Regions from separate parts of the Pseudomonas sp. S2_B07 genome, predicted to be linked through region 2. Evidence: predicted binding sites of a transcription regulator. Region 2 holds the regulator's gene; the other holds the start of a gene.
The links. The regulator sigma-54, encoded in region 2, starts transcription at its own class of promoters, with help from an activator protein. The targets are predictions, from matches to a motif close to ANTGGCATNNANNTTGCTNT.
Positions count from the first base shown of each region.

Region 1 (4,190 bases), 620 kb from region 2:
CGTATTGGGCATGGCGTGGGTGTGCCAAGGCAGTTGGGTGTTGGCGGGTATCTTGAGTCTGAGCACTGTCAGCTCGGGTGTCGCATCCGGGTAGCGAACGTAAGGTGTGTCATCCCACGATCGGCTGCTTTTGAGCAGGACTTCTCGTTCGATTTCCATGGTGGTTGTGGTGCAGCTTTGAAGGGCGAGGGCGCAGAGAGCGACCAGTGATGTCTTTAGCGTAAGGGTTTTCATCGATCCATCCTTTGAGTTCGGGCAGAGGACAGGCTACGAGTCATTAAAAGTGGTTGATGCCGGACGATGCTGCGTGCGCCCGAGGAGATGGCGAATTTCATTGTGGGAAATTGCCCCAACAAAAAAGGCCTCCCGAAGGAGGCCTCTTTTTTGTCACGCTGCGTGTCGCAGCGCTACCGGATCAGCAGCTGTAGTACAGCTCATATTCCAGTGGGTGTACGAAGGTGCGGACCTTGATTTCTTCTTCGCTTTTCAGAGCGATGTAAGCGTCGATGAAGTCATCGGAGAACACGCCGCCTTTGGTCAGGAACGCACGACCTTTGTCCAGCTCTTCCAGGGCTTCTTTCAGGCTGCCGCAAACTTGTGGGATCTCTTTCGCCTCTTCAGGCGGCAGGTCGTACAGGTTTTTGTCAGCAGCATCGCCAGGGTGGATCTTGTTCTGGATGCCGTCCAGGCCAGCCATCAACAGTGCAGCGAAGCCCAGGTACGGGTTGGCTGCTGGATCCGGGAAGCGGGCTTCGATACGGCGAGCGCGAGGGCTGGACACGTAAGGAATACGGATCGAAGCGGAACGGTTGCGAGCCGAGTAGGCCAGCATTACCGGTGCTTCGAAACCTGGGACCAGACGCTTGTAGGAGTTGGTCGACGGGTTGGTAAAGCCGTTCAGTGCCTTACCGTGCTTGATGATACCGCCGATGAAGTACAGGGCGGTGTCGGACAGGCCGGCATAGCCTTCGCCAGCGAAGGTGTTCTTGCCATCTTTGGCGATGGACAGGTGGACGTGCATACCCGAACCGTTGTCGCCGTACAGAGGCTTAGGCATGAAGGTCGCGGTGCGGCCGTATGCATCAGCAACGTTGTGTACGCAGTACTTCAGGGTTTGAACTTCGTCAGCCTTGGCAACCAGGGTGTTGAACTTCACGCCGATTTCGTTCTGGCCAGCAGTCGCCACTTCGTGGTGGTGAACTTCGATGACCAGGCCCATTTCTTCCATGGCGTTGCACATGGAGGTACGGATTTCGTGGTCGTGGTCGAATGGCGGAACAGGGAAGTAGCCGCCTTTGACGCCTGGACGGTGGCCACGGTTGCCGCCTTCCACGTCCTGGTCGGACATCCACGAACCTTGTTCGGAGAAGATTTTGAACATCGAGCCAGAGATGTCGGACTTGAACTTCACTTCGTCGAAGATGAAGAACTCAGGCTCCGGACCCACAAATACGGTGTCACCGATACCGGTCGACTTCAGGTATTCCTCGGCACGCTTGGCGATCGCACGTGGGTCGCGGTCGTAGCCTTGCATGGTCGAAGGCTCGATCACGTCGCAAACCAGGATCAGGGTCGGCTCTTCGGTGAACGGGTCAAGTACGGCAGTGCTGTCGTCCGGCATCAGGATCATGTCGGAGGCTTCGATGCCTTTCCAGCCAGCAATGGAGGAGCCGTCGAACATTTTGCCTTCTTCGAAGAAAGCGTCATCCAGCGCGTCGCGAGCCGGCATGGTCACGTGGTGCTGAGTGCCTTTGGTGTCCGTGAAGCGCAGATCAATCCACTTGACGTCATGATCTTTGATGAGTTGAACCGACTTCGACATAGTGTCCTCCGGGTGGCTTCGGGCTTAGTAGTGGATGCCCTTGGAATGTGGGTGATGCCGGCGCGAATACTCTGCCAAGGCAACCTGCCTCACAAGGGAGCAAATTGCATGCCAGTGCCCCACCATGGGTTTTTTGCCCCAATTTCACGCTTATAAAGGCACAAAGCGTCTTCAGGTGAAAAATCTCGCCCTACAATGTAGCGTTAAAATCCATAAATGACCTGTTTTGGTGCGCGCAAAACCTTCTGCACATTAACTGGTTAAACCTTGAGCAATTTCCGCTATAATCCGCGCCCCCCTTTTTCGGCTGGCCCAGCGCGCGCTGTTTTCATGAAACTAATCGTAAAAGTCTTCCCCGAGATCACCATCAAGAGCCGCCCGGTACGGATGCGTTTCATCCGCCAATTGGCTAAAAACATCCGCACCGTGCTCCGCGACCTGGACCCGGCCGTGGTGGTGAACGGTGTGTGGGACAATCTCGAGCTGGAAACCCGCGTCAGCGAGCCCAAAGCCCTGAAGGAGATGACCGAGCGCCTGAGCTGCATGCCGGGCATCGCGCATTTCCTGCAGGTCGATGAATACCCGTTGGGCGATTTCGACGACATCGTCGCCAAGTGCAAGCAGCACTTCGGTGAGTCCCTGGCCGGCAAGATCTTCTCGGTGCGCTGCAAGCGTGCCGGCAAGCACGAATTCAGCTCGATGGACGTCGAAAAATACGTCGGCAGCCAACTGCGTCGTCAGTGCGGCGCCGCCGGAATCTCGCTGAAAGAGCCGGAAATCGAAGTTCGCATCGAAATTCGCGACAAACGGTTGTTTGTGATCCACAGCCAGCACAACAGCATCGGCGGTTATCCGCTGGGTGCACTGGAGCAGACGCTTGTGCTGATGTCCGGTGGCTTCGACTCCACCGTGGCGGCGTACCAGATCATGCGTCGTGGCCTGATGAGCCATTTCTGCTTCTTCAATCTGGGCGGAAGGGCCCATGAACTGGGCGTCATGGAAGTCGCGCACTTCATCTGGAAGAAGTACGGAAGCTCCCAACGCGTGTTATTTGTCAGTGTGCCGTTCGAGGAAGTTCTGGGAGAAATTCTCGGGAAAGTCGATAACAGTCATATGGGTGTAGTTTTGAAGCGTATGATGTTGCGCGCTGCTTCCCGTATTGCTGATCGGCTGGACATTGAAGCGCTGGTCACCGGTGAAGCGATTTCCCAGGTGTCGAGCCAGACGTTGCCGAACCTTTCCGTGATCGACTGCGTGACCGACAAGCTGGTCTTGCGTCCGCTGATCGCCAGTCACAAGCAGGACATCATCGACCTGGCCAACGAAATCGGGACTGCCGACTTCGCCAAGCACATGCCGGAATACTGCGGGGTCATCTCGGTGAACCCAAAGACCCACGCCAAGCGTCCGCGCGTGGAGCATGAAGAGAAAGAATTCGACATGGCGGTCCTTGAGCGTGCGCTCGAGAACGCCAAACTGGTCCCGATCGATCGCGTAATCGACGAATTGGGCCAGGACTTGCAGATTGAAGAAGTCAGCGAAGCGCTGGCGGGGCAAATCATCATCGACATCCGTCACCCGGATGCCGCTGAAGATGATCCGCTGGCCCTGGCTGGTATCGAGGTACAAGCGATGCCTTTCTATGCATTGAACGCTCGTTTCAAGGAACTGGACCCTACTCGCCAGTACCTGCTGTATTGCGACAAAGGCGTGATGAGTCGCCTGCATGCCCACCATTTGCTCAGTGAGGGGCATGCCAATGTGCGCGTTTATCGACCGAGCTAAGAGCCCGGGGCTGTATGCCTGTGGCCTGCGTCACCGGCCCCCCGACTCTGCCGTCAAGCTGTAACGGCAAGGCCTGACTCTACTGTTAATCGCTGCCAAGACTTGTCAGCACACCGAATCCTCTGATCGAGATACACAAGTGATCGAAAATCTACGCAACATCGCCATCATTGCTCACGTTGACCATGGTAAAACCACCCTGGTAGACAAACTCTTGCGTCAATCCGGCACCCTGGAGCGCAACGAGCTCAACGACGAGCGCGTGATGGACTCCAACGACCAGGAGAAAGAGCGCGGTATTACCATTCTGGCGAAAAACACCGCCATCAACTGGAACGGCTACCACATCAACATCGTGGACACCCCGGGCCACGCCGACTTCGGCGGCGAAGTTGAACGCGTAATGTCGATGGTTGACTCCGTTCTGCTGCTGGTTGACGCTCAAGACGGCCCTATGCCGCAAACCCGTTTCGTGACCAAGAAGGCTTTCGAAGCCGGCCTGCGTCCAATCGTGGTCATCAACAAGGTTGACCGTCCAGGCGCGCGTCCGGACTGGGTTCTGGACCAGATCTTCGACCTGTTC
Region 1 covers NZ_CP162769.1:3,266,940-3,271,129, reverse strand. The annotation lists gene AB4N43_RS14960 (cupin domain-containing protein) at 1-234, opposite strand, end outside; gene glnA (glutamate--ammonia ligase) at 416-1,822, opposite strand; gene thiI (tRNA uracil 4-sulfurtransferase ThiI) at 2,153-3,607, shown strand; gene typA (translational GTPase TypA) at 3,747-4,190, shown strand, end outside.
Region 1: the regulator sigma-54 is predicted to act here: its motif matches at 1,919-1,938, upstream of glnA (glutamate--ammonia ligase).

Region 2 (4,190 bases):
GAGAACATCGAGTACGGTACTTTTACCTGAGCCGGAACGGCCACTGACGATGATCAAGCGCATGATTAGTGACCGTTTTGCTCTTCCAGAACAACCTTATACAAGGCTTCGTTACTCTGAGCACTACGCAGTTTTTCCCGCACCTCCTTGCGATCGAGCATGCTGGCGATCTGGCGGAGCAGTTCAAGGTGCGCATCGGTAGCCGCTTGCGGGACCAGCAGTACGAACAACAGGTCAACCGGAGCGCCGTCGATGGCGTCGAAATCGATAGGGGCGTCGAGGTGCATCAAGGCGCTGATGGGCGACTTGCAATCCTTCAGGCGGCAGTGGGGGATGGCGATGCCGTTGCCAAAACCGGTCGAGCCGAGTTTTTCACGGGCAATCAAAGCCTCGAAGACATCTTGCATCTCCAGATCCGGCACTTCCCGGGCGATCAGGTTGGCAATTTGTTCGAGGGCTTTCTTTTTACTGCCGCCCGGCACGTTCACGAGGGAACGGCCGGGGGTCAGGATGTTTTCAAGTCGGATCATGGGTTGGGAGTGTTAACGACCGGTTGCACCCTGGAGGAGGCTCTGGGTCTTTTCCTTATGCTTTTTGAGTTGTTTATCCAGCTTGTCGGTCAGTGAGTCGATCGCCGCGTACATATCGGTATGCTCCGCGTTGGCGACCACTTCACTGCCGGGAATATGCAGGGTGGCTTCGATTTTCTGCTTCAGCTTCTCGACCGTCATCGTGACCTGCACGTTGGTGATCTTGTCGAAATGCCGCTCTAATCGTTCGAGTTTTTCGCCGATGTAGGTGCGCAGGGGTTCGGTCACTTCCAGTTGGTGTCCACTGATGTTGACTTGCATACAGCTTCTCCTTCGTTGCCAGTGCATAAAGCGGTAGATCAGATGATCTACCACTGGAACGCTGTGGCGTGGCTCTACATCAACCGCTTGCGTTCGCTCGAAGGCGCGATCCCTAAGGATTCGCGGTACTTGGCGACGGTGCGGCGAGCCACCTGAATGCCTTGTGCCTCCAGTAAACCAGCGATCTTGCTGTCACTCAACGGCTTTTTCTGATTTTCCGCGGCAACCAGTTTTTTGATGATCGCGCGGATCGCCGTGGACGAGCATTCGCCGCCTTCGGAGGTGCTGACGTGACTGGAGAAAAAATATTTCAACTCATAAATACCCCGAGGGGTATGCATGAATTTTTGCGTGGTCACCCGTGAAATCGTCGATTCGTGCATGCCTACCGCTTCGGCGATGTCATGCAGGACCAGCGGCTTCATGGCTTCGTCGCCGTATTCGAGGAAGCCGCGCTGATGCTCGACGATCTGGGTGGCAACTTTCATCAGGGTTTCGTTGCGGCTTTGCAGGCTCTTGATGAACCAGCGGGCCTCTTGCAGCTGATTGCGCATGAAGGTGTTGTCGGCGCTGGTGTCGGCGCGACGGACAAACCCGGCGTACTGGGCGTTGACCCGCAGCCTTGGAACCGACTCCTGGTTCAGTTCCACCAGCCAGCGTTCGTTGTCCTTGCGCACGATCACGTCTGGAACGACGTACTCGGCTTCGCTGGATTCGATCTGCGAGCCGGGGCGCGGGTTGAGACTCTGGACCAGTTCGATGACCTGGCGCAGTTCATCTTCCTTGAGCTTCATGCGGCGCATCAGCTGGCTGTAGTCGCGACTGCCGAGCAAATCGATGTAGTCGCAGACCAGGCGCTTGGCTTCGGCCAGCCAAGGCGTCTTGGCGGGCAATTGGCGCAATTGCAGCAGCAGGCATTCGCCCAGGTTGCGAGCGCCGATGCCGGCCGGTTCGAATTGCTGGATGCGGTGCAGGACGGCTTCGATTTCGTCCAGTTCGATGTCCAGTTCCGGATCGAAGGCTTCGAGGATCTCCTCCAGGGTTTCATCCAGGTAGCCCTGATTGTTGATGCAGTCGATCAGGGTCACGGCGATCAGGCGATCGGTGTCGGACATCGGTGCCAGGTTCAGTTGCCAGAGCAGGTGGCTTTGCAGGCTCTCGCCAGCCGAAGTGCGAGTGGTGAAGTCCCATTCGTCGTCATCGTTGCTCGGCAGGCTGCTGGCGCTGGTCTGGTAGACGTCTTCCCAGGCCGTGTCGACGGGCAGTTCGTTGGGAATGCGCTCGTTCCAGTCACCTTCCTCGAGGTTGTCCACCGTCGGGGCGGTTTCCTGGTAGGAGGGTTCCGAAACATCGGCATTGGGTTGCTGTTCGGCTTTGTCGGCCAAGGGGTCGGCGTTGTCGAAGTCGTCGCCTTCTTCCTGGCGTTCGAGCATCGGATTGGACTCCAGGGCCTCCTGGATTTCCTGTTGCAGGTCCAGGGTCGACAATTGGAGCAGGCGGATGGCCTGTTGCAGCTGCGGTGTCATCGTCAGCTGCTGGCCCATTCTCAAGACTAGCGATGGTTTCATGGCAGGGGCTTAACACCTTATTCGCCGGCGCACATGCGCCATCCACTACAGGGCGCCGGAGCGCCAAACATAAGCAAATTATATGCCTGAAACTGAAGTGTTTGCCTAGAGCGCTGTAACAATAAAAACCTGTTGATTTTTATCGTCGTAAGCGCTCAGTCGACTAGCCAGACACCTCAACGCTTACAGGCGGAACTCATGGCCCAGATAAACTTCTTTAACCAGGTCGTTGGCCAGGATAGTGGCGGAGTCGCCTTCGGCAATCAGCTGGCCATCGTTGACGATGTAGGCCGTTTCGCAGATATCCAGGGTTTCACGGACGTTGTGGTCAGTGATCAGCACGCCAATGCCTTTGGCCTTGAGGTGGTAGATGATCTGCTTGATGTCGCCGACCGAAATCGGGTCCACGCCGGCGAAAGGTTCGTCGAGCAGGATGAATTTCGGATTGGTGGCCAGTGCGCGAGCGATTTCCACGCGGCGGCGTTCACCACCCGACAGGCTCATGCCGAGGTTGTCGCGGATGTGGCTGATGTGGAATTCCTGCAGCAGGCTTTCCAGCTCTTTGCGACGCCCGGCCTTGTCGAGTTCCTTGCGGGTCTCGAGGATCGCCATGATGTTGTCGGCCACCGAGAGTTTGCGGAAGATCGACGCTTCTTGCGGCAGATAGCCGATACCGGCCTTTGCACGACCGTGCATCGGCTGGTGGCTGACGTCCAGATCATCGATCAGCACACGGCCCTGATCGGCCTGCACCAGGCCGACAATCATGTAGAAGCAGGTGGTCTTGCCGGCGCCGTTGGGACCCAGCAGGCCGACGATTTGACCGCTGTCGATCGACAGGCTGACGTCGCGCACGACCTGGCGGCTCTTGTAGCTCTTGGCCAGATGCTGAGCTTTCAGAGTTGCCATTACTGGGCCTTCTGCTCGTCGGTTTTCTTCTTCGGCTGGATCACCATGTCGATGCGTGGACGCGCCTCGGTGACCTTGTTGCCTGTCGCACGGCCAGCGCTCGCAAGCTTCTTGACTGTGTCGTAGACGATTTTCTCGCCCTGGGTGGTGTTGTTGTCCTTGTCGACAACTTTTGCCTTGTCGATCAGCACGACGCGGTTTTGCGCGGCGTGGTACTGGATAGTCACACCCCAACCCTGGACAGGCTTGGTGTCGCCAGCGGTCTGCAGTTGCTCGAAGTAGGCGAGGTTGCCCACCGAAGTCACCACGTCGATGTCGCCAGCCGGCGTACGAGTGATGGTTACGGTGTTGCCCTTAACGATCATCGAGCCCTGGGTGATGATCACGTCACCTTTATAGGTGGCCACGCCATTCTTGTCGTCCAGTTGGGCATCGTCGGCCTGAATGCGGATTGGCTGCTCTTGATCGTTCGGCAGAGCCCAGGCGCTCACGCTTCCCAGTGCTGCGCCCAGACTGAGCAAAATAGGGAGGGTTTTAACGAGCCTCATACTGTCCTCTTACGTTAGATAGCAGGTGTATCCTGCTTTCTTTCAAGTACGCTTTCATTCCGTTGCCTGTCGATACACCGCCAGCGCCGTCGATTCTAACGGGTTGGTCGGTCTGCGCATATTGCTGCTGCGGGAACACAGTCATACGGGTGGTGGTAATCAGGGTCCTGCGGTTCTTTTCGTCGAAACGGGTAATGCGTACCGAGTCGATCAGCTCGACCTGGGTGCCGTCTGGATTGACTTCCCCATGTTCGCTCTGGACGTGCCAGGGAAACTGGGTGCCGCGGAACATGTTCAGGTCGGGGTTGGTCAGC
Region 2 covers NZ_CP162769.1:2,644,822-2,649,011, reverse strand. The annotation lists gene rapZ (RNase adapter RapZ) at 1-63, opposite strand, end outside; gene ptsN (PTS IIA-like nitrogen regulatory protein PtsN) at 66-530, opposite strand; gene hpf (ribosome hibernation-promoting factor, HPF/YfiA family) at 543-851, opposite strand; gene AB4N43_RS12315 (RNA polymerase factor sigma-54) at 926-2,419, opposite strand; gene lptB (LPS export ABC transporter ATP-binding protein) at 2,603-3,328, opposite strand; gene lptA (lipopolysaccharide transport periplasmic protein LptA) at 3,328-3,876, opposite strand; gene lptC (LPS export ABC transporter periplasmic protein LptC) at 3,863-4,190, opposite strand, start outside.